One region of the Bradyrhizobium sp. HKCCYLRH2060 genome, then DNA from elsewhere that is predicted to be linked to it. Evidence: predicted binding sites of a transcription regulator. Region 1 holds the regulator's gene; each other region holds the start of a gene.
The links. Region 1 encodes PhoB, which activates phosphate uptake and scavenging genes when phosphate is short. Its sites were predicted from a motif close to TGTCATNNANCTGTCAT; they were not measured.
Positions count from the first base shown of each region.

Region 2: a site for PhoB is predicted at 2,230-2,246, ahead of ACQR10_RS03260 (DUF2794 domain-containing protein). Genes of this name have one in related genera too.
Region 3: a site for PhoB is predicted at 2,601-2,617, ahead of ACQR10_RS06790 (RNA degradosome polyphosphate kinase). Genes of this name have one in related genera too.
Region 4: a site for PhoB is predicted at 2,508-2,524, ahead of phnC (phosphonate ABC transporter ATP-binding protein). Genes of this name have one in related genera too.

Region 1 covers NZ_JBNPUK010000012.1:58,550-65,814, reverse strand. Annotated here, with positions in the region: gene ACQR10_RS22595 (HoxN/HupN/NixA family nickel/cobalt transporter) at 1-727, opposite strand, end outside; gene ACQR10_RS22590 (trypsin-like serine protease) at 896-2,212, opposite strand; gene phoB (phosphate regulon transcriptional regulator PhoB) at 2,360-3,067, opposite strand; gene phoU (phosphate signaling complex protein PhoU) at 3,084-3,800, opposite strand; gene pstB (phosphate ABC transporter ATP-binding protein PstB) at 3,831-4,655, opposite strand; gene pstA (phosphate ABC transporter permease PstA) at 4,652-5,533, opposite strand; gene pstC (phosphate ABC transporter permease subunit PstC) at 5,537-6,535, opposite strand; gene pstS (phosphate ABC transporter substrate-binding protein PstS) at 6,633-7,265, opposite strand, start outside.
Region 2 covers NZ_JBNPUK010000001.1:729,357-736,621, forward strand. Annotated here, with positions in the region: gene acnA (aconitate hydratase AcnA) at 1-868, shown strand, start outside; gene ACQR10_RS03255 (DUF1223 domain-containing protein) at 1,057-1,839, shown strand; gene ACQR10_RS03260 (DUF2794 domain-containing protein) at 2,258-2,623, shown strand; gene ACQR10_RS03265 (GNAT family N-acetyltransferase) at 2,665-3,192, opposite strand; gene ACQR10_RS03270 (Bax inhibitor-1/YccA family protein) at 3,349-4,140, opposite strand; gene ACQR10_RS03275 (ABC transporter permease) at 4,418-6,988, opposite strand; gene ACQR10_RS03280 (ABC transporter ATP-binding protein) at 6,985-7,265, opposite strand, start outside.
Region 3 covers NZ_JBNPUK010000002.1:631,866-639,130, reverse strand. Annotated here, with positions in the region: gene ppx (exopolyphosphatase) at 1-306, opposite strand, end outside; gene ACQR10_RS06790 (RNA degradosome polyphosphate kinase) at 349-2,544, opposite strand; gene ACQR10_RS06785 (DnaA ATPase domain-containing protein) at 2,670-3,347, opposite strand; gene ACQR10_RS06780 (CDP-alcohol phosphatidyltransferase family protein) at 3,406-3,960, opposite strand; gene purM (phosphoribosylformylglycinamidine cyclo-ligase) at 4,118-5,191, shown strand; gene purN (phosphoribosylglycinamide formyltransferase) at 5,205-5,858, shown strand; gene ACQR10_RS06765 (cold-shock protein) at 6,003-6,212, opposite strand; gene ACQR10_RS06760 (autotransporter outer membrane beta-barrel domain-containing protein) at 6,615-7,265, shown strand, end outside.
Region 4 covers NZ_JBNPUK010000003.1:145,089-152,353, forward strand. Annotated here, with positions in the region: gene ACQR10_RS08390 (DUF1045 domain-containing protein) at 1-613, opposite strand, end outside; gene ACQR10_RS08395 (alpha-D-ribose 1-methylphosphonate 5-triphosphate diphosphatase) at 620-1,804, opposite strand; gene ACQR10_RS08400 (DapH/DapD/GlmU-related protein) at 1,801-2,463, opposite strand; gene phnC (phosphonate ABC transporter ATP-binding protein) at 2,639-3,448, shown strand; gene phnD (phosphonate ABC transporter substrate-binding protein) at 3,520-4,449, shown strand; gene phnE (phosphonate ABC transporter, permease protein PhnE) at 4,523-5,407, shown strand; gene phnE (phosphonate ABC transporter, permease protein PhnE) at 5,407-6,255, shown strand; gene ACQR10_RS08425 (ABC transporter substrate-binding protein) at 6,414-7,265, shown strand, end outside.

The DNA of each region.
Region 1 (7,265 bases):
TCGCCGCGGCGAACAGCGCCGGGAATACCAGCACATGCGCCAGGCTCGCCCCGCGCGCCGCCTCGGTCGCCGACAGGCTCAGGAGCCCGATTTCGCTGGCGGTGTCGAAGCCGAGGCCGAACAGGAAGCCGAGCGGGTACATGTGCCAGGCGCGGGACACGACGCGGAGCACCGGCCGCAGCAGACGAATGAGCAGGCCCCGCCCGGCGCTACCGGCGGCATCCATGTCGGAATGGGGGTGGGATGGGCGGCGCCAGAGGTTCACGAACAGCACCAGATTCGCGAAGGCGATCAGCAGCAGGAAGCCTGCGGAGACCGAGGTGCCGATGGTGCCGCCGATCGCACGGATGGCGCTGTCCTCACTCAACAGATCTGCGCCGGCCACCAGGCTCACCACGAGGGTGGCGATGACGACGACGCTGGAATGGCCGAGCGCAAAATAGAGGCCGGCGGCGCGCGGGGCGCGACCGTCCTGCACGAGCTTCCGCACCACATTGTCGATCGCCGCGATGTGGTCCGCATCGACGGCATGGCGCAGTCCGAGCAGCCAGGCCAGCATCGCGGTGCCGACGATGGCGGGCCGGTCGGCGTAGAGCGCGAATGCCCAGGCCCAGGCCACCGCATTGGCCGCGACCAGCCCAGCGACGAGCGCAACGGTCCTGCCGGGCTGCGACCGCCACCACAGCAGCCGCGGGGCACGAGGATGATCAATTGGAACAATCGTCATACTCGAACTATAGCAAGAGCCAGGCCAGTTCGGTAAAGCCCCGCTGCAGGCGAAAGCTACAGGAAAAAATCGGCTGCACTTGCCGGATCGCCCGCTCGCTTGGCAACCCGCTATCCAGTCGCGCACAGATCGTGACCAGCGGCGGGACCTCTCTCGTCCCCTCCCCCTTCACCGCGCCGAGGCACTCTGCGCCGCAATCTCGCGCCGCACGACCGCCTCGAACTGGCTTGAGGGCGCGGCGAACATCAGCCGGGTCTCCTCGTGGAACGCCGAGAAGATGCCGACCACGGCCGGCGTGCCGCCGACCTCGGCCAGGATCGGCGAGCCCGAATAGCCGAAATTGGCGAGGCAATGCACCGTCAGCAGACGGGCATCGCTGGTCATGCCGGCGCTGCAATTGCGCTGGCCGGTCGGCGAATAGCGCCGCTCCTGGCCGTAGCCGATCTCGGAAATGGCGCCAGCCTTGGTCGCAGCCTGCAGTTCCTCGCGCGTCAGCGCCTTGACCGCGACCGGCTTCGACGGCAGCGCATCCTTCAGCACGATCAGCGCCCAATCGGCGGGCGAGCGGTCGAGCGACCATCTGTCGTGCCGGGTCGGGACGAAGTCCGGCGCCACGATCAGCTTGTCGGCGACCGACGATGCCGCCGGCGTGCCCCTGTTCATGCCGGCCAGGAAGCGGACGTTGCCGGGGCTGACCTGCGCGACGCCGTTGAACACGCAATGCGCCGCGGTGAGCACGACGCGCGGCGCGACCAGCGTGCCGGTGCACCAGCCGCCGGTCGAGTATTGCGCGACGGTGACGACGCCGATCGACGACGCCGGCCACGAGGTGGGATCGACGACCTCGCCGATGTGGCGGTCGAGCCCGAGCAGTTGCTCCGGACGCGGAGTGGCGATGCCGGCCTCCGCCGATTCCGGCTTTGGCCGCCAGGCCGCAATGGCGCTCTGGGCCTGGACGCGCTGCGGCTCCGTCAGCTTGACCCTCTGCACGTCGCGGCCGGCCGATCGCACGCCGCTGCGACCCGCCATCACCAGCCAGGCGTAGCCCTGCACGACGTCCTGCTTCACGCCGCGACCGTCGAGCAGCATCAGGCCCAGCATGTATTGCGACTGGGCGAAGCCCTGCGCTGCCGCGCGGCTGAACCAGCGGCCGGCTTCGCCATAATTGCTCGCGACACCTTCGCCGTTGACATAGGCGATGCCGAGATAATGCTGGGCGACGGCGAGGCCCTGATCGGCGGCCTTGCGATACCACGCCAGCGCCTCGGCGGGGTTGCGCGGTTGGCCCCAGCCGAAGGCCTCCATGAAGCCGACGTCGAACTGCGCCCGCGCATCGCCCTTGGCGGCCAGCGGCAGCAGGCGGCGCATCGCCGCGGCGTGTTGTCCGTTTCCCGCCGCGGCGACCGCGTCTTCGAGCTCGGCGGCCGCGGCGCCCGCCGCGCTGCCGAGCAGGACGGCTAGAGATATGATGATGATCTTGATCAAGGGCGTCCGCTGGGACCGAAACATCGTCAGGGGCCGCCGAGCTGACATGATCAAGACGGCGGCGGCGTGGCGGAAAGCGGACCACGATCTCCTCAATCGGGCCCCCTCGCGCCTCACACCTGCTTCATCCTCACGCCCGATCGCCCCTTACACCTGCTCGCTCTTGGCGAAGCGATCATCGAGCGCATAGCCGGCGCCGCGCACGGTGCGGATCGGGTCCTGCTCGCGGCCCGGATTGAGCAGCTTGCGCAGGCGGCCGATATGGACGTCGACCGTGCGCTCGTCGATATAGATGTCGCGGCCCCAGACGCTGTCGAGCAGCTGCTCACGGCTGAACACGCGGCCGGGATGCTCCAGGAAAAACTCGAGCAGGCGGTATTCGGTCGGGCCGAGATCGATCGGCCGTCCCGAGCGCGCCACGCGGCGCTTCTCGCGGTCGAGCTCGATGTCGCCATAGGACAGCACGGTCGCCAGCCGCTCCGGGCTCGCCCGCCGCAGCAGGCCCTTCACGCGCGCCAGCAGCTCCGGCACCGAGAACGGCTTGACGATGTAGTCGTCGGCGCCGGTCGCGAGGCCGCGCACGCGCTCGCTCTCCTCGCCGCGCGCGGTGAGCATGATGATCGGCAATTGCCGGGTCTCGGACCGCGCCCGCAGGCGGCGGCACAGCTCGATGCCGGACAGGCCCGGCAGCATCCAGTCGAGCACGACGAGATCGGGAACGCGCTCCTTCAGCCGTGTGTCGGCCTCGTCTCCGCGCGCCACCGTCTCGACCTCGTAGCCTTCGGCCTCGAGGTTGTAGCGCAGGAGCGTCGTCAGCGCCTCCTCGTCCTCCACCACCAGAATTCGGGCGCCCATGTCAGAACCGTCTCTCTCAGTTGCCGGGGATCGTCGATGCGAAGCTCGTCATGTCGCCCTTCGGGCGCTTGTCCATGATCTGCTGGCCTTCGATCATATAGAAGACGGTCTCCGCGATGTTGGTCGCGTGATCGCCGATGCGCTCGATGTTCTTGGCGCAGAACATCAGATGGATGCAGAACGAGATGTTGCGCGGATCCTCCATCATGTAGGTCAGGAGTTCGCGGAACAGCGAGGTGCAGATGGCGTCGACCTCCTCGTCGCCCTTCCACACCGTCATCGCCGCCGGCAGGTCGTGCGCGGCATAGGCGTCCAGCACCGTCTTGACCTGCGACTGCACCAGGTCGGTCATGTGCTCGAGCCCGCGGATCAGCTTGAGCGGATGGAAGTCGCTCTCCAGCGCCGCGACGCGCTTGCCGATGTTCTTGGCGAGATCGCCGATGCGCTCCAGATCGGTGGCGACCCGCATCGCACCGACGATCTCGCGCAGGTCGACCGCCATCGGCTGTCGCCGGGCGATGGTAAGAACGGCGCGCTCCTCGATGATGCGCTGCAGCTTGTCGACCTCGGCGTCGGTGGCGACCACCTTCTGGCCGAGTGCGATGTCGCGCCGCACCAGCGCATCGACGGAATCGACGATCAGCCGCTCGGCGAGGCCGCCCATTTCCGACACCAGCCGGGTGAGATCCTGCAGATCGCTGTCGAACGCCTTGGCGGTATGTTCACTGGCCATGATGATCTCCTGAAGTCAATGTCGTCGGCGTCAGCCGAACCGGCCGGTGATGTAATCCTGGGTCCGCCGATCGCTCGGCGAGGTGAAGATCTTGCTGGTGTCGTCGAACTCGATCAGCTCGCCGAGATACATGAAGGCGGTCTTGTCGGAGACGCGCGCCGCCTGCTGCATGTTATGCGTCACGATGGCGATCGTATAGTTTTCGGCGAGCTCCTGGATCAGCTCCTCGACCTTGGCGGTCGAGATCGGATCGAGCGCCGAGCACGGCTCGTCGAACAGGATCACCTCCGGCCGGACCGCCACGGTGCGCGCGATGCACAGCCGCTGCTGCTGGCCGCCTGACAGCGACAGGCCCGAAGCGTTGAGCTTGTCCTTGACCTCGTTCCACAACGCGCCGCCGCGCAGTGCCTTCTCGACCCGGTCGTCCATCTCCGACTTGGAGATCTTCTCATACAGCCGGATGCCGAAGGCGATGTTCTCGTAGATCGTCATCGGGAACGGCGTCGGCTTCTGGAACACCATGCCGACCCGGGCCCGCAGCAGGTTGAGGTCGAGCTTGGGATCGAGGATGTTGGTGTTGTCCAGCATGAGCTGGCCCACGGCGCGCTGGCCCGGGTAGAGATCGTACATCCGGTTGAAGATGCGCAGCAGGGTCGACTTGCCGCAGCCGGACGGGCCGATGAACGCGGTGACGCGGTTGGTCCCCAGCGACAGGTTGATGTTCTTCAGCGCGTGGTGATCGCCGTAATAGAAGTTCAGGTTGCGCGCGGTCACCTTGGCTGGGGCTTCCGGCAAAACCTTGCCGTTCAGCGCGGCGGGATTGGGCTGGCTGACGGATACGGACAGGTCGGTCATTTTGCGTTCCTCTCGGCGCCGAGAATGCGTGCACTGACATTCAGGGCGAGCACGGCCAGAGTGATCAGAAGGGCTCCGCTCCAGGCCAGCTGCTTCCAATAGGCATAGGGGCTCTGGACGAAGTTGTTGATGGTGACGGGCAGGTTGGCCATCGTCTTGGAGAGGTTGAGGCTCCAGAACTGGTTCGACAGCGCAGTGAACAGCAAGGGCGCGGTCTCGCCGGCGACGCGGGCGGTGGCCAGCAGCACGCCGGTGATCAGGCCCGAGCGCGCCGCGCGATAGGCGATGCGCCGGATCACCAGCGATCGCGGCAGGCCGAGCGCCGAGGCCGCCTCGCGCAGCGGGTTGGGCACCAGCAGCAGCATGTCCTCGGTGGTGCGCAGCACCACGGGGATGACGATGACCGCCAGCGCCAGCGAGCCCGCAAGCGCCGAGAAGCCGCCCATCGGCACCACCACCGCGCCGTAGATGAACAGGCCGATGATGATCGAGGGCGCCGACAGCAGGATGTCGTTGATGAAGCGGATCACCGAGGTCAGGCGGTCGTTGCGGCCGTACTCGGCCAGATAGGTGCCGGCGAACAGGCCGAGCGGCGCGCCGATGCCGACGCCGATGACCGTCATGATCAGAGAGCCGACGATGGCATTGCGCAGTCCGCCTTCGCTCGAGCCCGGCGGCGGGGTGTCGGCGGAAAACACTTGCAGGCTGAGGCCGGCGAGGCCGTTATAGAACAGCGTGAACAGGATCAGCGCCAGCCAGGTGACGCCGAACAGCGCGGCGGCGACGCAGAGGCCGCGGATCACGATGTCCCTGCGGCGTCGGCGCGCATAGATCGGATTGACCGGCGTATCGGCGGTGAGCGAATCTGCGCTGGACATGGCTTATTTTCCCGCCTTTGCTTGGAGCCGCATGAGCATCAGGCGCGCGCTCGCCAGCACGAAGAAGGTGAGCACGAAGAGCAGCAGGCCGAGTAGGATCAGGCTCGACTGGTGCAGGCCGTCGCTCTCCTGGAACTCAGAGGCAATGGCGGCCGAGATCGTGGTGCCCGGCGCGAAGATCGACGATGAGATCCGGAACGAGTTGCCGATGATGAAGGTCACCGCCATCGTTTCGCCGAGCGCACGACCCAGCGCCAGCATGACGCCGCCGATGACGCCGACACGGGTGTAGGGAATGACGACGCTGCGCACGACCTCCCAGGTGGTGCAGCCGACCCCGTAGGCCGCTTCCTTCAGCACCGGCGGGACGGTCTTGAACACGTCGACCGAGATCGAGGTGATGAAGGGCAGCACCATGATCGCCAGGATCAGCGAGGCGTTGAACAGACTGAGATAGGACGGCGGACCGGCGAAGATGTCCTGCAGCACCGGGATGCCGGAGCAGAGATTGATCATGAACGGCTGGAACGTGTAGGCCAGGAACGGGCCCAGAACGAAGAAGCCCCACATGCCGTAGATGATCGAGGGAATGCCGGCGAGCAGCTCGATCGCAATGCCGATCGGACGGCGCAGCCATTGCGGGCACAGCTCGGTGAGGAAGATCGCAATGCCGAGACCCACCGGAATCGCGATCAGCATCGCGATGAAGGACGTGACCAGGGTGCCGTAGATCGGGCCGAGCGCCCCGAGCACCGGCGGATCGGCCGACGGCGCCCAGCGCCGCGTCCACAGGAATTCGAAGCCGTAGGCCTTCATCGCCGGCCAGGCGCCGATGATGAGAGAGATGATGATGCCGCCGAGGATCAACAGGACCGAGATCGCGGCGAGCCGGGTGATCCAGTAAAAGGTGACGTCGCCAAGCTTGAAGGCACTGAGCGCGCGCGCCCGGTCGTAGGGCCCGGCAGCAGCCGCGATGTCGCCGACTTCGGTCTGAACCGCCATCTCTGCCAATTCCGCCCCCTGTTCCTTGGACACGCCTCAACCCCGGTAGCACCCCTCCCCCGGCGGCCGGGAGAGGGGAATTTTCGATACGTCCAGCTCAGCTCTTGATGTCGGCAGACCAGGTCTTCTCGATCAGCTTCACGACGCTGTCGGGCATCGGGATGTAGTCGAGCTCCTCGGCCATCTTGCCACCCTTCTCGAACGACCACTTGAAGAACTTGATCGCCTCGGCGGACGCGGCCTTGTCGGTCGGCTCCTTGTGCATCAGGATGAAGGTCGCGGCCGTCATCGGCCAGGACTTGTCGCCGGGCTGGTTGGCGAGGATCACGTAGTAGCCGGGGGCCTTGGTCCAATCGGCATTCGCGGCGGCGGCCTGGAAGGCCTCGACGGTCGGCTGCACGGTCTTGCCGGCCTTGTTCACCATGGCCGTGTAGGTCAGCTTGTTCTGCTTGGCATAGGCGTACTCGACATAGCCGATCGAGTTCTTGGTCTGGCCGATGTTGCCGGACACGCCTTCGTTGCCCTTGGCGCCGACGCCGACCGGCCACTCGACCGCGGTGTTGAAGCCGATCTTGCTCTTCCAGTCGGCGCTCGCCTCGGAGAGATAATAGGTGAAGTTGAAGGTCGTGCCCGAACCGTCGGAGCGGCGGACGACAGCGATCGCGTCGGACGGCAGCTTGACGCTGGGGTTGAGCTTCTTGATCGCGGCGTCATCCCACTTGGTGATCTT
Region 2 (7,265 bases), on a different contig from region 1:
CTATGCCGACGTGTTCAAGGGCGACACCAACTGGCGCAAGATCAAGACCGTCGAGAGCGAAACCTATCGCTGGAACATGTCGTCGACCTACGTGCAGAACCCGCCGTATTTCGAAGGCATGAAGAAGGAGCCGGAGCCGATCAAGGACATCGTCGAGGCCCGCGTGCTGGCGCTGTTCGGCGACAAGATCACGACCGACCACATCTCGCCGGCCGGTTCGATCAAGCTGACCTCGCCCGCCGGCAAGTTCCTCAGCGAGCACCAGGTTCGCCCGGCCGACTTCAACCAGTACGGCACCCGCCGCGGCAATCACGAGATCATGATGCGCGGCACCTTCGCCAACATCCGCATCAAGAACTTCATGCTCAAGGGCGCCGACGGCAACATCCCAGAGGGCGGTCTGACCAAGCACTGGCCCGACGGCGAGCAGATGTCGATCTACGACGCCGCGATGAAGTATCAGGAAGAGGGTGTGCCGCTGGTGGTGTTCGCCGGCGCCGAATACGGCAACGGCTCATCGCGCGACTGGGCCGCCAAAGGTACCCGGCTGCTCGGCGTCCGCGCCGTGATCTGCCAGAGCTTCGAGCGCATCCATCGCTCCAACCTGGTCGGTATGGGCGTGCTGCCGCTCACCTTCCAGGAAGGCACGTCCTGGTCCTCGCTCGGCCTCAAGGGCGACGAGAAGGTTACCATCAAGGGCCTGCAGGGCGACCTGAAGCCGCGCCAAACCCTGACCGCCGAGATCGTCTCGGCCGACGGTGCGGCGCAACAGGTGCCGCTGCTCTGCCGGATCGATACGCTCGACGAGCTCGACTACTACCGCAACGGCGGCATCCTGCACTACGTGCTGCGCAAGCTCGCCGCTTAACCAAAGCGCGATGCGACAGTTTGGCTCACTCTGAAGTGAGTAGCGGGTGATGAAGGAGGCGGCCTATGACAAAGGCCGCCTCCTTTGCATTTTCGGTTTGTTAACTACGAGGACGGCATCGCGGATGCAGTGATGCGCAGGGCGCAGCGGACGGTGGTCCAGACGGGACAGTGGCGATGAGTGGACAGATGTCGTGGTGGTCGCGCGCAGCGCTGAGTGTCTGTGCGGTCATCGCTTTCGTCCGGCCAGCCGCATCCGATCCCCGTGCGGTGATCGAACTCTTCACCTCTCAAGGCTGTTCGTCCTGCCCGCCGGCTGACAAGATCCTCGGCGAGCTCGCCAGAGATCCTTCGGTCATCGCGTTGTCGCTGCCGATCGACTACTGGGACTATCTCGGCTGGAAGGACACGCTGGCCGACTCCCGCTTCACGGCCCGGCAGCGGGCCTATTCTCGTGCGCGCGGGGACCGCGAGGTCTATACGCCGCAGGCGGTGATCAACGGCTCGGTGCATGTGATCGGCAGCGACCGCGAGGCGATCGAAGGCGCGATCGAGGAAACCGTCCAGGGCGGCGCGGTGATGTCGGTGCCGGTGAGGCTGTCGGTCGACGGCCAGGAGCTCGCCGTCTCGGTCGCCGCGGCCAGCGAGCATGCGCCGCGCCGGCACGGCGAGGTCTGGGTCTGCTCGATCTCGCGGGTGGTCCCGATCTCGGTCGGGCGCGGCGAGAACAGCGGCCGCGACCTGACCTATTACAACGTCGTTCGCGGTCTCCAGAAGCTGGGTGACTGGAACGGGTCGCCGGTCAGCTGGAGCGTGCCGCTGGAGAAGATCGCCCGCGAGGGCGTCGATGGCACCGTCGTCTATGTGCAGGACGGCAGTCGCGACCGCCCTGGGCCGATGCTCGGCGCCGCCTTTTCCGAGTTGCCGTTGGGCGGACGGGCTTCAGCAACGGCGCGTGGTCCCGAGCGCTGATCTTCCGTCGTCCCGATCTTCGTTTTCGCTGACCTGCGTGAGGCGCGTCACGTCCGTGCGACGGCGCGCCGCGACATCTTCCGGCAGCTCACGCCAGAAAAGCAAAAGGACCAACTTGCGTTGGCCCTTTGCCTTACTTGTGAATAGACCCGATCCTGACGACCCCGGGGGGCTGGGGGCTGAGGAATCCGGAACCGAAAGGACCGGGCCAACGCACACGAATCTTATGCCGAAGGTCGGGGGCGGTCGGTGGGCGGAAAGACGGCGCGATTATGATTCCGCTAACGATCCCGTGACGCTTGCGTGTTCGCGGAACTGATGACCTCGCAGGCTCGGTCGAACTTCGACAACGAAAACGGCCCCTTGCGGCTTCTGCCGGATGGCGCGATCATGTCACACAGATGACAGGAGGACGCCAATGAACCTCACGCCGGAGGACGCCGACCCCAGCGAGAACCGCGCGGCGGCGCGCAGTGCGGCCGCAGCGCCGAACCGGGTGACGTTCGACCGCCTGGAGCTGAACCGCATCCTGAACCTCTACGGTCGCATGGTCGCCGACGGTGAGTGGCGCGACTATTCGATCGACTTCCTGCGTGACCGGGCCGTCTTCTCCGTGTTTCGCCGGGCGTCCGAGGTGCCGATCTACCGCATCGAGAAGGATCCGCGTCTCGCACGCAAGCAGGGCATGTACAGCGTGATCTCGGCCACCGGGCTGATCCTGCGCCGCGGCCACGAGCTTGAGCGCGTGTTGCTGGCGATCGCGCCGAAGCCGGCGCTGGTCTGATCCGACCCGCCGGGTGATCACGACATTTCGACCGGCGTCGCTTACGCGGGGACGTCGCTGCTCCCGGCCCCGAGCGGGCGCTGCATCATCACAGTATCGAGCCAGCGGCCGAATTTCAGGCCGACGCTCGGGTGGGTGCCGATCATCTGGAAGCCGCAGGCGGTATGCAGCCCGACCGAGCCGGCATTGGCGGAGTCGCCGATGACGGCGATCATCTGGCGAAAGCCTCCCTCCTCACAGGCGTCGATCAGCTGCCGCATCAGTCGCATCCCGATGCCGCGACGCTGGCTGGCGGGAGCGAGATAGACCGAGTTCTCCACCGTGAAGCGATAGGCAGGGCGAGGCCGGTAGGGCCCGGCATAGGCATAGCCTACCACCTCTCCGTCCAGCAGGGCGGCGAAATAGGGGAAGCCGCCGTCGCGGAGCGCCCGGAAGCGGCGCGTCATCTCCGCCAGATCCGGAGGGTCGAGCTCGAAGGTGGCCGTGCCCTCGCGGACGGCCTGGCCGTAGATGGCGGTGATGGCCGGGAGGTCGGCCTCCTGGGTGGGCCGGATTTCGATGTTCGACATGGGGTGCAAGCATACCCATGCGGACGCGGCGATCAATCCGGCCTCGCGGCATGGCTGCCGCTGCGGCTTTGCGCCGGTCGCAATCGGGGTTTGTGCAAACGAAAAGCCCCGGCGGTGAGGCCGGGGCTTCGAAGGTCGCTCGTTCGAGCGGTTGGATCAGTCGCGCTGTCCGAGCAGCTGCAGCAGCAGCGTGAACAGGTTGATGAAGTTCAGGTACAGTGACAGCGCGCCGGTGATCGCTGCGCGCTCGGCGATGTCGCCGCCCGCGGAGGCGTAGCCGTAGATGTACTCGTTCTTCAGGCGCTGCGTATCCCAGGCGGTCAGGCCGGCGAACACGAACACGCCGATCACCGAGACGATGAACTGCAGCATCGAGCTCGCCAGGAACAGGTTCACCAGGCTCGCCAGCACGATGCCGATCAGGCCCATGAACAGGAACGAGCCCATGCCCGTCATGTCACGCTTGGTCGTGTAGCCGTAGAGGCTCAGCGCGCCGAACGTCGCCGCGGTGATGAAGAACACCCGCACGATCGAGGTGTGGGTGTACACCAGAAAGATCGACGACAGCGAGATGCCCATCAAGGCCGAAAACACCCAGAACAGGAGTTGCGCGGTCGACGGCGCGAGGCGGTTGATGCCGGCCGAGATCGCGAACACCATGACCAGAGGGGCCAGGATGAACAGCCACTTCAGCGGGCTCACGAACATCGCGTAGCCGAACTGCGTCAGATAGGCGTTGCCGAACTTGAACACGCCGGCCGCCGGATCGCCGGTCACCGACGCCATGTAGACGCCGAGCGCCGCGAGGCCGGTAATGGCCAGGCCGATGCTCATGTAATTGTAGATGCGCAGCATGTAGGCGCGCAGACCGGCGTCGACGGTCGCGGCATCGGCGCGCCCGGCCACCCGGCCAAAGGGTGAAGCATAGTTGCGGTTGAGGTCCGACATGGTCGAATTCCCGTTGGTTGCCCGGCAGCCCGATCCTGGCAGGACCTTCAGCCGGTTCTCGAAAAACCCTATCTCATACCCGCTGCCATCGATATTAAATTTGCGTCATCGGCAAATTCGCCATCTTTGGCAGGTCTCTGAGCCCATTCCCTAGATGGGAAACTAGCATATCCGCCGCAAGCTTCCACGCGCGGCTGAATGTCGCTCCGAACGCGTCCCAGCCGTATAAATCGCGTTAACCGTGCGGCATGAGCGCGCAAGCCGCTCGATCAAGCCGCTAGAGATTCCGAAGAACCGTCGCCGGCTTCTGGTTCAGCGCGAGCAGGGTGCCGGCCAGTCCGAGGCCGACGGTCACGATCAGCGCCGCCAAGACGACCAGCGCGGCGCTGCCCGCCTGCCAGGCGAAGCTCAAGGTCATCAGCCGGGTCACGATCAGCCAAGCGGAGACCGAGCCGGCGATGACGCCGAACGCGGCGGTGGCAAACCCGATCATCAGATATTCGAGCGCGTAGGCGCCGAGCAGCCGCAGCCGCGTCGCGCCCAGGGTCTTCAGGATGACCGCGTCGTAGACCCGGTGGCGGTGGCCGGCGGCCAGCGCGCCGCCGAGCACCAGGATGGCCGAGATCAAGGTCACCGCGCTGGCGCCGCGGATGGCGAGCGCGAGGTTGGAGACCACCGAGCCCACGGTCTCCATCACCTCTCGGACCCGCACGCTGGTCACCATCGGGAAGGCGTCGGCCACCTTGCGGATGACACGGGCATCCTCGGCGGCATCGGAGCGCGCTTCGGTCAGGGTCGCGACATGGGTGTGCGGCGCGCCCTTGAAGGCATTCGGGGAGAACACCAGCACGAAGTTGATGCCGAGCCCCTGCCAGTCGATGGTGCGCATGTTGCCGATCCGCGCCGTGATATCGCGTCCGAGCACGTTGACGACGATGTCGTCACCGAGCTTGAGGCCGAGGCCGTCGGCGATGCGCTTCTCGATCGAGACCAGCGGCGGTCCGCTGTAGGTCTCGCTCCACCACTTGCCCTCGACCACCTTCGAGCCCTTGGGAATCTCGGCGGTATAGGTCAGGCCGCGATCGCTCTGCAGCACCCATTCGGTGTCCGTCGTCGCCTTGAGGTCCTCGGCGCGGACGCCGCGGGCGGAGACGATGCGCCCGCGCAGCATCGGCACGTCTTCGACAGCGGATTGAGGGGCGAGGTCCTTGAGGAAGCCGCGGAAGCGGTCGGCCTCGCCGGAGGGGACGTCGATGAAGAAAAACGACGGCGCCTGCTCCGGCAGTTGCGCCAGAAATTGCCGCCGCAGATTGCCGTCGATCTGGGTGATCGTGACCAGCACCGCGAGGCCCAGTCCGAGCGACAGCACCACGGACGGTGTCAGCGCGCCCGGGCGGTAGATGTTGCTGACCGCCAGCCGCAGCATCGGGAAGCGACTGCGCGGCAGGGCGCGCGCAATTGCCATCACCGCGGCGGCAATGCCGCGCAACAGCACGAACACCAGCGCGGCGGCGACGACGAACACCGCGGCGATGCGCTTGTCGTAGGACAGGCCGATCACGACCGCGATCAGCAGCGCGACGGTGCCTGCGATCAGCACCAGATAGCTCCAGCGCGGCCGGTGCCATTCGGCGATGATCGCCTCGCGGAACAACGCCGCCACCGGCACGTCGCGTACGCGCCCGAGCGGCCACAGACCGAACGCCAGTGCGGTGAGCAGGCCATAGACGAAGGAGAGCGCCAGCTCGTCGGAATGAATAGCCGGGATCACGGGCAGCGGCAGGATGTTGCCGAACAGCCCGACGATGGCAAAGGGCAGGGCCGCGCCGGCGCAGAGGCCGATGATCGAACCGATCGTGGCGAGCACCATCACCTGCACGAGGTAGATGCCGAACACGTCGCGGCTGGTGGCGCCGAGGGCCTTGAACGCCGCGATCACCTCGGTGCGGCGGTCGACATGGCTCTTGACCGCGTTGGCGACGCCGACGCCGCCGACCAGCAGCGCGGCGAGACCGACCAGGGTGAGGAACTGGGTGAAGCGGCCGATCGTCCGCTCAAGCTGCGGCGAGGCATTGCTGCGGCTGCGGATCTCCCACCCGGCCGACGGCAAGGTCAGGCGGGTGTCGGCGATGAAGGACGCTGCGGCGTGGTCGTCCTTGGCATTGTCGGGCAGCCGGACCCGGTAGGTCCAGCGCACCAGGCTGCCCGGCTGCAGCAGCGACGTGGCGCGCAGGCCGGCCTCGCTGATCAGGAAACGCGGCCCAAGGCCGATGCCGCCGGACAATTTGTCCGGCTCGGCCTGGAGCGCGCTGCGGATCTGGAAGCGGACGGTGTCGATGCTGACGGTGTCGCCGACCTTGAGGTCGAGCCGCGCCAGCAGTGCCGGATCGGCCGCCGCGCCGAACACGCCGTCGCGTTCGGCGAGAATGTCCGGTAGCGGCAGGTCGGGCTGCAGCTCGGCCTTGCCCAGCAGCGGATAGGCGCCGTCGACCGCCTTGAGCTCGACCAAGGCCAGCTTGGCGTCACCGGCGCGCACCATCGCCCGCAAGGTTGCCGCCAGCGAGACCTGGCCGCGCGTCCGCAGGAAGGCGATCTCCTCGGGCTTGGCCTCGCGCTGAAACAGCGAGAAAGCGACGTCGCCGCCGAGCAAGGTCCGGCCCTCGCGGACCAGCCCGTCATTGAGGCTGGCCGCCACCGAGCCGACACCGGCGATGGCGAGCACGCCGAGCGCGATGCAGGCGATGAAGACGTAGAAGCCGCGCAAGCCGCCGCGCAGCTCGCGCAGCGCGTAGCGCACCGGCAACGCGGCCATGCGGCCGCCCGCGATCGGTTCGGACACCGTGCTCATGCGTCGGCTTGCTCGTGTGCGTCGCTCTCGGCTTCGATCCGTCCCGAGCGCAGCCGCACCACCCGGTCGCACCGATGCGCGAGGCCGCTGTCATGGGTCACCAGCACCAGCGTCATGCCGCGCTCGGCATGCTTGGTGAACAGCAGGTCGACGATCTGCTGGCCGGTGGTCTCGTCGAGATTGCCGGTCGGCTCGTCGGCCACGAGAATTGCGGGGTCGGGAGCGAGAGCGCGGGCCAATGCCACGCGCTGCTGCTCACCGCCGGAGAGCTGCGTCG
Region 3 (7,265 bases), on a different contig from region 1:
CTTGGCGATGAAATCGGGGCCGTTCGAAGCATCCCGGCAGGCGGCGGTCGCGATGGCATGAACCTGCCCCACCCGCTGCACCTTGCACAGCGCACGGAAGCGCTTCAGCGCGGTCAGCGCCTTGTCGACGGCATCAGATGCGAGAAGGCCGGTGGTCTGGACCTCGCGACCGAGCCCACACAGCGCCTTCTCGTTGAACACGGTGACGAGACTGCGTTCCATCGCCTGGTAGACGACGAGACGGACCGAATTCGAGCCGATGTCGATGACACCGACGCTCGTGGCCCTCGTGCGGGGCGGCTTCACCACGGCATATCCCGGCGCAGAAGGCCCCGATGCAGACAGCCCCTATGAAGGAGAGCGTTCATTCCGGCGCGTGAGCCGGCGCGGCGATGATTCCTTGAGCGACTTTCCACGGCCGGACAGACTCGGATTCGTCATGAAGTAATTGTGCAGGTTGAACGGCTCCTCGCCCTTCGCGGCCTTCATACGCGTTGACGACCCATCCGGCAACAATTGCCAGCTCTGCTCGGTATCCTTCAGGTTCGCGACCATGATCTGTTCCAGGACCTGCTGATGCACGGTAGGGTTCTGAAGCGGGCACAGCACCTCGACGCGGCGGTCGAGATTGCGCGGCATCATGTCGGCCGAGGAGATGTAGACGGCGGCCTTGGCGCTCGGCAGGCCCTGACCCATACCAAAGCAGTAGATGCGGCCATGCTCGAGGAAGCGGCCGATCACCGATTTGACGCGAATGTTCTCCGACAGTCCGGGGAGGCCGGGACGCAGGCAGCAGATGCCGCGCACGATCAGCTCGATCGACACGCCGGCCTGCGAGGCCTCGTACAGCGCGTCGATGATGTCGGGATCGACCAGCGAGTTCATCTTCATCCAGATCACGGCCGGCTTGCCCTGGCGGGCGAAGCTGGTCTCGCCGTGGATGTGCTCGATGATGCGCTTGCGAAGCGTGAGCGGCGACACCGCCATCTTCTCGATGTCGATCGGCTCGGCATAGCCGGTGATGTAGTTGAACACCCGCGTGACGTCGCGGCCGATCACCGGGTCCGACGTGAAGTAGGACAGGTCGGTGTAGATGCGCGCCGTCACCGGATGATAGTTGCCGGTGCCGGTGTGGACATAGGTGGTGAGGCTGCCGCCCTCGCGGCGCACGACCATCGACAGCTTGGCATGCGTCTTCAGCTCCAGGAAGCCGTACACCACCTGTACGCCCGCGCGCTCCAGGTCGCGGGCCCAGCGGATGTTGGCCTCCTCGTCGAAACGCGCCTTGAGCTCGACCAGGGCCGTCACCGACTTGCCGGCCTCGGCGGCCTCCACCAGCGTGCGCACGATCGGCGAATTGTTGGAGGTCCGGTACAGCGTCTGCTTGATCGCAACGACGTCGGGATCGCGCGCCGCCTGCTGCAGGAACTGCACGACGACGTCGAACGACTCGTAAGGGTGATGGACGATCAGGTCCTTCTGCCGGATGGCGGCGAAGATGTCGCCGCCATGGTCGCGGACACGCTCGGGATGGCGCGGCACGTAGGGCGCGAATTCGAGGTCGGGCCGGTCGACCCGCGTCAGTTGCGACAGCTCGTTCATCGCCAGCACGCCGTCGACGACGAACACCTCGTCATCCGTCGTGGACAGCGCATTTTGCACGAAGCGGCGCAGCTCCTCCGGCATGTTGGCCTCGATCTCGAGCCGGATCACCGAGCCGCGGCGGCGCCGCTTCAGCGCTGTCTCGAACAGCCGCACCAGGTCTTCGGCTTCTTCCTCGATCTCGATCTCGCTGTCGCGGATGATCCGGAAGGCGCCCTGGCCCTTCACGGTGTAGCCCGGAAACAGCCGGCCGATGAACAGTCCGGTCGCCTGCTCCAGGGTGATCAGGCGGATCACGCCATCCTTGGAGCCGGGGAAGCGGATGAAGCGGTCGATCTTGCCGGGCATGCGAATGAGGGCGTTCATCGGACGCCCGTCCGCGGAGCGGATCAGCTGCAGCGCCACCGTGAAGCCGAGGCTCGGGATGAACGGGAACGGATGCGCCGGATCGATCGCGAGTGGCGTCAGCAGCGGGAAGATGTTGGCGAGGAAATGGTCCTCGATCCAGGCGCGCTCGCTCCTGGTGACGTCCTGACCGTCGACCAGCACGATGCCGAGCTCGCCGAGAAACTTGCGCAGGTCGCGCCAGATCGCCTGCTGGTCGATGGCGAGCTGCGACACCGTCTCGTTGATCAGCTTCAGCTGCTCGGTCGGCGTCAGACCGTCGGGGCTGCGCTCGGCGATGCCCTCGCGGACCTGGGCGCGGATGCCGGCGACGCGCACCATGAAGAATTCATCAAGGTTGTTGGCGGAAATCGACAGGAAGCGCACCCGCTCCAGGGCGGGATGGCGCGGATTGACCGATTCCTCCAGAACGCGGCGGTTGAAGTGAAGCCAGGACAGCTCCCGATTGATGAATCGCTCGGGGCTCGAGGCAATCTCGATGGACGGCGCCGAGACCGGTGCTTTCTCTGAAATTTCAGTAACTTGCTCGGTATCCATAGGGAATTCGATCCATATCCGTCCAGTCGCGAATGGTCGACCGTAGCCCAATCTGGGTGACCAGGGGATGACGTTGCCGGCACCATTGAGGTTCCGTCATCAACCGCCGTCAAGATGGCCGCCGGTCACGCCGGGCGGAGCAGCTCCGCCGCCAGCGCCCGGGTGACGGGGCGTCCGAGCCGCAGCGACTCGTTGTCCAGCAGCGCGATGGTCTGGCGTGCCGCCGCATAGGACCGCTCGATGTGGCTGGCGAGATAGCTGACCACGGTTTCGTCGATCGCCATTTGCCGGTCGGCGGCCAGCTTGACGATCAGGGCCCGGAACAGCTGGTCGTCGGGCGGCAGCAGCGTGACCACTGGGACGGCACGCAGCCGCGACCTCAGATCGGCCAGGGCGATCGGCAGGGCCGCCGGGGCCTCGCGTGCCGTGATCAGCACGAAGGCCTCGTCCTGGCGGGCCAGGTTCAGCAGGTGAAACAGCGCCCGCTCGTCGAGACCGGTTGCGGTCAGATCCTCCAGCACCAGCGCGCCGGTGGCGAGCGCCCCGGGGACCACGCCTGCCTCAAGGGCATGCGCGGACAGCGATCGGGCGCCTGCCTGCTCGGCCCAGATCGCGGCGAGGTGGCTCTTGCCGGAGCCGTCGGGGCCGACCAGGAACATGGTCCGCGCCGGCCATTCCGGCCAGGCGTCGACCAGAGCGAGCCCGGCCGCGTTGCCTGGACCTTCGAAGAAATTGTCCCGCGTCAGGCTCTCCGCATGCGGCAGCGCGAAGGCCAGCTGACGAGGGGGGATATGGCCGGCCAAGATCGAATTGCTCCGTATCGTGTGGTGCGTGAGGTCAGGACGGGCCCTCCGCGGAGGATCACCGGACCTCGATGGTGCTCATGTGGCGCACCCAGTCGACGAGATACAGCCCGACCGACACGAGGGTAAAGACGGTGACCAGCACCATCAGCACCACATCGTAGGGCCTGGGCTCGAAGCCGAAGCTGAGCGAGGCCAGCACAAGCGCCGCGAATCCCACCTGGGCGACCGTGTTCAGCTTGGAGACCATCAATGGCTTCATCGCGACCGGCCTGTCGAACAGCCAGGACACGATCACCGCCGAGACGATCATGATGTCGCGCGAGACCACCAGGATGACGATCCAGCGCGGGATCGCGCCCCAGATGCCAAGCGTGACGAAGATCGAGACCAGCAGCGCCTTGTCGGCGAGAGGATCGAGCAGCGCTCCCAGCTCGGACCGCAGGTTGAAGCGCTTGGCCAGGAAGCCGTCCACGGCGTCGCTCACCCCCGCGACCACGAAGACCAGAAACGCGATCTCCATCTGGCCGGCCGCAATGGCCCAGACGACGATCGGAACCAGCAGGATTCGACCCAGCGTGATCAGATTGGGGATACTGTGGGGAATGGTCACGCAGCGGGTCCCGACGACGACTCGATCAAAAGACAACCCGATTCCGAAACAGGGCGAACCGGTACGGTTCCTAGATAGTGTGGGGACGAGCCCCTTGCGAGCCATTGCGCGCGGCCGGATTCCGACGTAACCAGCGGCCAGATTAGGGGTTTTTACCATGACCGAGCGCAAGAACGGGCTCACTTATGCAGATTCGGGCGTCGATATCGATGCCGGAAACCGTCTGGTCGATCTGATCAAGCCCATGGTGCGCGCAACCGCCCGCGCCGGCGCGGATGCCGAGATCGGCGGCTTTGGCGGCCTGTTCGACCTCAAGGCCGCTGGATTCAAGGATCCGGTGCTGGTCGCGGCGACCGACGGCGTCGGCACCAAGGTGAAGATCGCGATCGAGACCGGGCTGCATGGCGGCATCGGCATCGACCTGGTCGCCATGTCGGTCAACGATCTCGTCGTGCAGGGCGCCGAGCCGCTGTTCTTCCTTGACTACTTTGCGTGCGGCAAGCTCGACCCGGAGGCGACGGCGTCGATCGTGGCCGGTATCGCCGAAGGCTGCCGGGAATCCGGCTGCGCGCTGATCGGCGGTGAGACCGCGGAAATGCCGGGCCTCTACAAGGACGGCGACTACGATCTTGCCGGTTTCGCGGTCGGCGCGGCGGAGCGTGGCACGCTGCTGCCGTCTCCCGACATCGCGGCCGGTGACGTGGTGCTGGGGCTCGCATCCTCCGGCGTCCACTCCAACGGCTATTCGCTGGTGCGCAAGATCGTCGCCCAGTCCGGCCTCGGCTTCGATGCGCCGGCGCCGTTCGCGCCGGTCCTGACTCTCGGCGCGGCGCTGCTGACGCCGACCCGCCTCTATGTGAAATCATGCCTTCGCGCCATCCGCGAGACCGGTGCGGTGAAGGGGCTCGCACACATCACGGGCGGCGGCTTCACCGACAACATTCCACGCGTGCTGCCGAAGCATCTCGGCGTTTCGATCGACCTGACGGGCCTGCCGGTGCTGCCGGTCTTCAAATGGCTGGCGGAGCAGGGCGGCATTGCCGAGCGCGAGCTCTTGCGCACCTTCAATTGCGGGATCGGCATGATCGCGATCGTCAAGGCCGAGGCCGTCGATGCCGTCATCGAGGTGTTCACCGCGAATGGCGAGCACGTCGCGCGGCTCGGCGAGGTCGTTGCTGCGACAGGCGACGAGCGGGTGATCTACACCGGCGCCCTCGATCTGGCTCTGTGAGACGAGTGTGCCGATGAAGCGCCGCGTCGCCATCCTGATCTCGGGCCGTGGGTCGAACATGGCCGCGCTGATCCACGCGGCGGCGCAGCCGGAATTTCCGGCCGAGATCGCCGTCGTGATCTCCAACCGGGCCGATGCGGCCGGGCTGCAGAAAGCGCAGGAGAGCGGCGTCGCGATCGAAATCATCGAGAGCAAGCCGTTCGGCAAGGACCGCGCAGGGTTCGAAGCCAGACTGCAGCAGGCGCTCGATGCACGCGGCATCGAGATCATCTGCCTGGCCGGTTTCATGCGCCTGTTCACGGCGGAGTTCGTGCAGCGCTGGTATGGCAGGATGCTGAACATTCACCCGTCGCTGCTGCCATCATTCCCCGGCCTCGATCCGCATGGCCAGGCGCTGCGCGCCGGCGTCAAGCTGTCAGGCGCCACCGTGCATTTCGTCATCCCGGAGACGGATGCAGGTCCGATCGTGATGCAGGGCGCGGTCGTGGTCAGGGACGACGACACGCCGGACACGCTGTCGACGCGCATTCTCGGCGTCGAGCATCGGATCTATCCGGAAGCGCTGAAGCTGTTGGCCAAGGGCTTGGTGCGACTCGAAGGCGATCTCTGCCGGACGTCGTCCGTGGAGCAAGGCGATCATACGCTGATCTGGCCGGTCGTCCGCTAGCTGTCGCGGACAAAAAAATCCCCGGCGGGGCCGGGGGCACATCAAGGCTGACGAAGTCTGATCATCGGCGGCGAGCGAACCTGACGCGGAGCTCGTGAGTTGGTTTACGAACCCGCGCTGTGGCGCCCTCCGCCGGGACGATGCTCACGAGAGCTTCAGGTTCTCTGCCGACGTCTTGCCGCGGCTCTCCACCAGATCATATTCGATCGTCTGGTTCTCGTTGAGCGTGGTCAGTCCAGCACGCTCCACGGCCGAGATGTGGACGAACACGTCCTTGTCTCCGCCAGTCGGTTTGATGAAGCCATATCCCTTGGTCGGGTTGAACCACTTCACGCTGCCCTTGTAGGTCGGCATCGCTGTCTCCTCGTCTAGACGAAAAAAAGACGCGGCCACGCTCACGCGTGCCACGCCACAAACGGGCTTCCCGGGATCTGCTCAATTTCCAAAGTCGCGAAACGCACAGTCGAACGGCCAATCCGATTGTACGGGAGATTGCAACACGATTTTCCGCCGATATCAAGGTTGGCGGACTGATGAGAACGCGTCGCGACGTCGCGTCGCCGGCTGTTGCTGCAATTGCGAGGCTTGTGGTGCTGGAACCACAAATCCCTGCAGGGAAGCCGCGGCACGGGCAATCCTCATTGACCGCGATCGGGAACTGCGGGCAAATCATCGCGGCAATATTGAAGCGAATTTGAGCGGCGGTGAAACGGGGCATCGATGCGCGGGGCATCTCAAGCCAGGCCGGATCGGCGAATGCGTAGTGGTGCGTCGGGCGCGATGCTGCTCATCGTCGCGCTCGGCACGGCCGCCGCGTCTTCGCCGTGCGTCGCGCAGGCCAGCCTGCCGAGCATCGCCGCCAGCCCGACGCCGACACCAACGCCGACACCAACGCCGAGCCCACTGCCCAGCCCTGCGCCAGGCGCGATCAGTTCCGAACGTTCGGCCGGCCGAGCCGTGCTCGATCTCGGCTCGAGCTTCCTCGAACGGCTCGGGACTCAGGCCACGCAGGGCGTCACCCGGCTGCAGCGGAGCAATCCCGGGGGCGGCGGCGCGCCGGAGGCTTCGGAACAGCCTCGGTTCCGGACTTGGGGCGAGATGTATGGCGTCACCGTCCGTAGCGATGCGCAACGCGACTTCGTCGGCGACAAGAGGACGACTGGGGGCGGCGTCGCCGGTATCGGCATGCGCCTCGTGCCGGGCGTGAATGTCGGACTATCCGTCGACCAGAGCCGGACCTGGGTCGATGTGCCGCTGGCGCTGCAAGCGGCGACGCTCGATCTCACGCAGTTTGGCTTCAACGCCTCGGTCGACCAGGGACCCTGGACCTGGGCGATCGCGGTCGTCCATGGCGTCGGCGGGATCAGTGCGCGGCGCGACACCAGCCTCGGTGCGGCGACGTCGGTC
Region 4 (7,265 bases), on a different contig from region 1:
GCTCTGTCAGCGACAGCGCCGCAAATCTCTGCTGCATCATCGTCAGGATCGGCCGGCGTCGTTCGTCGGACAGCCGGCAGGTCAGCGTCATGTGGAAGCGGAAATCCTCCATGACATAGGGATAGCCCCAGCGATCGAGATGATCGCGCTGTCGTGGTGTCAGCAGGTCCGGCTTGCGCCGTGCACGGTCCTCGGCGGTCATCGGCGCGCGAAACGGCTCGAACGTCCGGACACAATCGGCTGCGAGCTGTTGCAGCGCCGGCGAGGGCTCGCCAGGGATCATCGCGACGAAGCCGCTGATCGAGTCCACGATGGGACGAATGATCGGAATGGCGCGCGGCCTTGCCGCGAACTCCGCACAGGCGTCGCGGAGCGAGGCTTCGCTCTGCGCATCGGCCAGTTCGAACGGCGCCTTCAAAGTGGCGTGGAAGCCATATTTGCGCGGGTCCGCGCTCAGCTCGGCCCAATCGGGAACCGCGCGAACGACTTCTTCCGGAAAGCTCGGCTCGTCGCCGCTCCAGGCGTCGTAACCCAGCAGGCTCGCGCCGAATCCGGCCAAGCCCGTCGTCGCCGCCGGGGCGTAGTAGATCGCGTAGCGGGGCGCATCGACCATGATCTGCTACTCCGCCGCGATGGTGCGCACGGGCACTGCGCTCAGCCGATGGGTCTCGGCCAGATAGACCAGCCGGCCGGACGCGATGACGGCGACGACGCGGGGGCGCAACGGCACGCGGTCATCGACCAGAATGACGTCGGCGCGGCGGCCTTCGGCCAGCGTCCCGCGGTCCGCCAGTCCGGCCGCGCGTGCGGGGCCGCCCGAGATCAGATCCCAGGCGCGTGCCAGCGGCAGAACGCCGTCCGCCGCGAGCCGATACGCCGCCAGCAGCGGCGCTGGATAGTAGTAGTCGGAGGCCAGCACCGAGCAGAGGCCCTTGGCGATCATGTCGCTGGCTCGCGTCCACCCGGTATGGCTGCCGCCCCGAACGACGTTGGGCGCGCCGAAGACGATCGTGTCTCCGCCCTGAGCGGCCTCGCGCGCAGTCTCCTCGTTGACCGGAAATTCCGCGATGGTCACGCCCTGGCTGCGAAACGCCTTGCGCATGGCCGGGCTGTCGTCGTCGTGCGACAGCATGCGGACGCCAGCCTTGCGTGCGATGTCGGCCAGCCGCGCGATCGAGGCTGGAACGGCATCCGCGCGAGAGGCGATGCGCGCGACCAGCCGGTCGAACTCCGCGCCGGGCAGGCCGGTGCGGTCGACCATGCGCTGGCGCTTGTGCGGCGTGTCCAGGCTCGCGACCGTCGAGTCCATGTGATCGTTGAAGGCGAACAGGTCGACGCGCCGATCGGCGAGCCACTGGCCGATTTCCTCCTCGTCGTCGAGATTGAAGGTCTCGTGGCGCAGATGAAAGCGCGTGTCGGCCGCGAGCTGCGGGCGCAGCGCTTCGATCGATTCGAGCAGCCGCCGCGCATTGTCGGCGCTGCGCAGGCCCGGCTCCCATGACCAGGTCGTTGCGTGGAAGACCGTGGTGATGCCATTGCTGACGGCCTGGCGGTCGCTGTCGATCAGCGCGACGTCGGTCGGGAAATCGACCCCGGCGCGCGGCATCATCTGGCGCTCGAACGCATCGCCGTGGATGTCGACGATGCCGGGGAGCACGGTGAGCCCCTCCGCATCGAGTTCGAGACCCGACCGGCATCCCGGTGTCCCGATGCCGGCGATGACGTCGCCGGATATGATCAAGGAGGTGTCCGCGAGGTCGGTGTCGACGAGGCAGCGGCCCCGCGAGATTGAGATATCGGTCATGGGGCGGCACTCTGCCGTACCGGGACGAGGGCGTCGAGAGCGGCCTCGTATTTATCCAGGAACGCGGTGATCTCGAGCTTGCGGAAATCGGGCAGCGCCGCGCGCAGCGCCTCGTGCTTCCAATCCCACCACGCCAGATCGAGCAGCCGCTGCTCGACCTCGCGCGGAAACCGGCGCTTGACCGGGCGCGCCGGATTGCCGGCGACGATCGTATAGGCCGGAACGTCCTTGGTGACGATGGCGCCAGCCGCCACGACCGCGCCGGTGCCGATGTTGCGGCCCGGCAGCACGATCGCGCCATGGCCGATCCAGACGTCGTGTCCGATCCGGACATGATGCTCTCGCCGCCAGGCGAAGAACTCGGCATCGTCGGGCTCGCCTGGAAAATAGGCGCTGGCGCGATAGGTGAAATGGGCCTGCGTCGCCCGCTGCATCGGGTGGTTGCCCGGGTTGATCCGGGTCATCGCCGCGATCGAGCAGAACTTGCCGACCGTCGTGTAGGTGATCTGGGAATCGTTGACCACGTAGGAGTAGTCGCCCATCGTCACCTCCTGCAGGATGGTGCGGGCGCCGATCTCGCAATAGGCGCCGAGCGTCACGTCCTGGAGCTTGGCCGAAGGGTCAACGGTAGGTTCAATCGAAAGCAGCTTGCCGGCCATCTCGCGTCCTGTCTCTACGCCTGTGAAGGTGTTGGGTCTCCCCTATGACAGATGCGTGACATCTACATGACTGCCGACCGGCATGTGGACGGATGTGGCGCCGCAGTGTTGCTGTCACATAACTGTAGAATCGAGACGTTAGCGATAGGCCAAAGCGAGGCGTCTGGAGAATTCAATGCTGGTGGTGGATGGCCTGACGTGCCGTTTTGGCATGAAAGCCGCGGTCGACAATGCGTCCTTCTCTGTTGCACCCGGCAGCTTCGTCGGCGTGATCGGGCGTTCCGGCGCGGGCAAGTCGACCCTGCTGCGGTCCATCAATCGCCTGAGTCCTGTGAGCGGCGGCCGCATTCTCTTCAAGGATCTCGATGTGACGGCGCTGCGCGGCCGCGACCTGCGGCAGTGGCGCGCGCGCTCGGCGATGATCTTCCAGCAGTTCAATCTGGTCGGCCGATTGGACGTGCTCACGAACGTCCTGATGGGGCGACTCGCCGAAATCCCGTCGTGGCGCTCTCTGGCGCAGCTCTGGCCGGCGGCGGATGTTGCCATGGCGCTGTCCGCGCTCGAGCAGTTCGACATGGCCTCCCTCGCCGCGCAGCGCGCCGATCAGCTTTCGGGCGGGCAGCAGCAGCGCGTCGCGATCGCGCGCGCGCTGGTCCAGAATCCGGAAATCATCTTGGCCGATGAGCCGATCGCCTCGCTCGATCCGCGCAACACCAAGATCGTCATGGACGCGCTGCTGCGCATCAACAAGCATTTCGGCATCACCGTGATCTGCAATCTGCACTCGCTCGATCTGGCGCGCAGCTATTGCGACCGATTGATCGGAATGGCGAATGGTCGGGTCGTGTTCGACGATCTGCCGGCGGCGCTCACCGGCCAGATCGCGCGCGAGCTGTACGATCTGGAGGCCGACGAGGTGATGCCGCCGGCAATGCCCAAAGCTCCCGAATCCGTTCCGGCTGTCGGCAAAGTTGCCGTCGCCTGATTGCCTGCGTGCTGCGGGCGCATCTGTCGTGTCAATCCTGACATCGTCCCCTGAAACTTGAAGGACGTTCCATGATCAATCGTCGTCTCATTCTGGCCGGTTTGGCCGCTCTGTCGTTCGCTTCGTCCGCCTCGGCCGAGGACTGGCGAACCAAATATCCGGAGATCACCTTTGCCGCGATCCCGGCCGAAAACGGCTCGGGTGTCGTCGAGCGTTACACGCCGTTCGTGAACTATCTTTCCAAGGAGCTCGGCGTCAAGGTGACGCTGCGCGTCGCCAATGACTACGCCGCGGTCATCGAGGGCCAGCGCGCCGGCAACATTCACATCGGCTATTATGGTCCGGCCTCCTTCGCCCGCGCGCGCGTGACGGGCGTCAAGACGGACGCTTTCGTGATCGACGTCAACTCGGACGGCTCGAAGGGCTATTATTCAGTGTTCTACGTGCTCGCCAAGAGCCCGTACCAGAAGCTCGAGGATCTGAAGGGCAAGAATCTCGGCCTGGTGGACCCGAACTCGACCTCTGGCAACAACATGCCACGCTTCAAGATGAGCCAGATGGGCATCGACCCCGACACCTATTTCTCCCAGGTCATCTTTACGGGCAGCCACGAGAACGCCGTGCTTGCCCTGGCGCAAGGAACCGTCGACGTCGCCGCAAACTGGTGGAACAACGGAGATGACTCCAACCTAACCCGCATGCTCACCAAGAACATGGTGAAGTCGGCCGACGGCACGCCGCTGAAGAAGGAAGATTTCCGCATCATCGGCAAGTCGGACATGATCATCAACTCGCCCTACGCCTATCTCAGCGACCTGCCCACCGACATGAAGGCCGCAATCAAGCAGGCCTTCCTCGACGCGGCGAAGAAGGATACGGAAGCCTTCGCCAAGCTGTCCGACGGCAAGAACAAGCCGTGGGAGGCGATCTCGACGGAGGACTACAACAAGACTGTCGAGCTGATCAAATTCGTCGACTCTCTGCGCAAGAAGGGCTCGTAAGCGTTGCACCGGGCCGGCGGGGGACCGCGTCATCGAAGCCCCGCCGGCCTATTTGCGCTTTGCACCGACAAACATGTCGTCAGCCGTCGCCATCCTGCCTGAACAGCAGCTCGAACCTTTGCAGCGCGCCTACCGCAAAGCGGTGGCGCGCAAGCGTCTGCGTGCCGTCGTCGTGCTGGTTGCGTCCGGCCTCGTGCTGTTCGTTTCAGCCATCGGTTCGGAGGTCAACCTCCGAACGCTCGTCACCTATCTCGGCAACTTCCTCAGCTATTTCGACCGGCTCTTCACGCTCGACGACGGACACCGCGTGTGGACCAACCTGCCGGAATGGCTCTGGGGCCTGCGCAAATGGACGCGGCTTCTCGGTGAGACGATCCTGATCAGCTATGTCGGAACCATGCTCGGCGCCGTCCTGGCGTTTGCATTGAATTTCCTCGCGGCCGAGAACACCTCTCCTGCATCCTGGCTGCGCTTCGCGGTCCGGCGCCTGCTCGAGTTTGCCCGCACGGTGCCGGGCATCGTGTTCGCTCTGATTTTTGTCATGGCCTTCGGATTGGGGCCAATGGCCGGCGTATTCGCCATCGCGATCCACTCCTGCGGTGCGCTCGGCAAGCTGTTTTCGGAGGTCGTCGAAAACGTCGACATGAAGCCGGTCGAGGGAGTCCGCGCGACCGGTGCCGGCTGGCTATCCTGCATGCGCTTTGCCGTCCTGCCACAGGTCGTCGCAGGCTACACGAGCTACACGTTGCTGCGGTTCGAGATCAACGTCCGCGAGGCGTCGGTGATGGGCTTCGTCGGTGCGGGTGGCATCGGCCAGGAGCTCGTCGTCGCGATCCGCAAGTTCTACTATTCCGACGTCAGCGCGATCCTCGTTCTGATCATCTTGACGGTGTTTGTCATCGACATTGGCACGGGGCTGCTGCGCAGCCGTCTCTTCGGCAGCGAAGGCCGGGCATGATGCGAAAGCTGGACGAGATCGATACCGCCGCGCTGCGATCGCGATACCCAGGCGTGTTCGAGCGGCCGGCGTCCGCCCGTCTGGCGACGCCGCTGGCGGCCGTTGCCGCGATGGGGATCTTCGTGTTCGGGCTCGTCGATCTCGGCTTCTCGCCGACGAGGTTGTTGGCGGGCATCAGTCAACTCGGTTGGATCACCCTGATGATGCTGCCGCCGGATCCCGGTGCATCGCTTCCGACCTATCTGAAATCGATGGGAGAGACACTGTCGATTGCCATGCTCGGCACGATGCTCGCGGCCGTGCTCGCGCTGCCCGTCAGCCTGCTCGCGGCGCGCAATATCGTCCCGTCCGCAATCTTCCGCTTTCCGGTACGGCGGCTGTTCGACAGCATCCGCGGCGTCGATACGCTGATCTGGGCGCTCGTCTGGATCAACGTCGTTGGACTCGGTCCGTTCGCCGGTGTGCTCGCGATTGCCGTGTCCGACTTCGGCGCGTTGGGCAAGCTGTTCTCGGAGGCGATCGAGGGGGCCGACCGGCGGCAGGTCGAGGGCGTTCGCGCTGCCGGCGGCAGCCCGCTGCATGAGATCCGCTTCGGCCTGCTGCCGCAGGTTCTTCCCGTGATTGCCGGGCAGGTGCTCTACTTCATCGAATCCAACACGCGCTCGGCGACGATCATCGGCATCGTCGGCGCCGGTGGCATCGGACTGCAACTCGCCGAACAGATCCGCGTGCTGGAATGGCAGAAGGTGTCGTTCCTGATCCTGATGATCCTGGTGGCGGTGGCCGCGATCGACTGGATCTCGGGCAAGCTGCGGTTTGCGATCATCGGCCGCCGCGCCATCGCTTGAACGGCGTGGCATCCGAAGGTTGCGATCGTTTGCCTACGAACGATCAGGGTGCGGCGTCAGCTGTGTGTGCTGCACCCGGTGTCGCAAATCCTTCATGTGCCGCCTTTAGGGGAAGCTCCGGAACTGGCCGTGATGCCAGGAATACGGAGTCTATCTTCATGAAGCTCACCCGCCTCGTTCTCGCGCTGCTCGCGCTGTGCGTCGCCGCATCGTGGCAGCCGGCCAAGGCTGCGGACGTCATCTGCTACAACTGCCCGCCGGAATGGGCCGACTGGGCCTCGATGCTCAAGGCGATCAAGACCGATCTCGGCTACGACATTCCGCACGACAACAAGAACTCCGGCCAGGCGCTGGCGCAGATCCTTGCCGAGAAGAGCAACCCAGTCGGCGACATCGGCTATTTCGGAGTCACCTTCGGAATGAAGGCGAAGACGCAGGACGCGCTCGAGGCCTACAAGCCGGCGAACTGGGATCAGGTCCCCGCCGGCTTGAAGGATGCGGATGGCTACTGGACCACGATCCACTCCGGCACGCTCGGCCTGTTCGTGAACAAGGATGCGCTTGGCGGCAAGCCGGTCCCGGCCTGCTGGAAGGATCTGCTCAAGCCGGACTACAAGGGCATGGTCGGCTATCTCGACCCGAGCTCGGCTGCCGTCGGCTATGTCGGCGCCGTCGCCGTCAATCTCGCGCTCGGCGGTTCGCAAGCGAATTTCGAACCTGCCGTCACGTTCTTCAAGGACCTGCGCAAGAACGATCCGATCGTGCCAAAGCAGACGTCCTACGCGCGTGTCGTCTCGGGCGAGATCCCGATCCTGTTCGACTACGATTTCAACGCCTACCGCGCGAAATATACCGAGAAGGGCAATTTCGAGTTCGTGATTCCCTGCGAAGGCTCGGTGGTCTTCCCCTACGTCGTCGGCCTGGTGAAGAACGCACCCGACAAGGACAAGGCGAAGAAGGTGATCGACTATCTGCTCTCCGACAAGGGCCAGGCGATCTGGACCAATGCC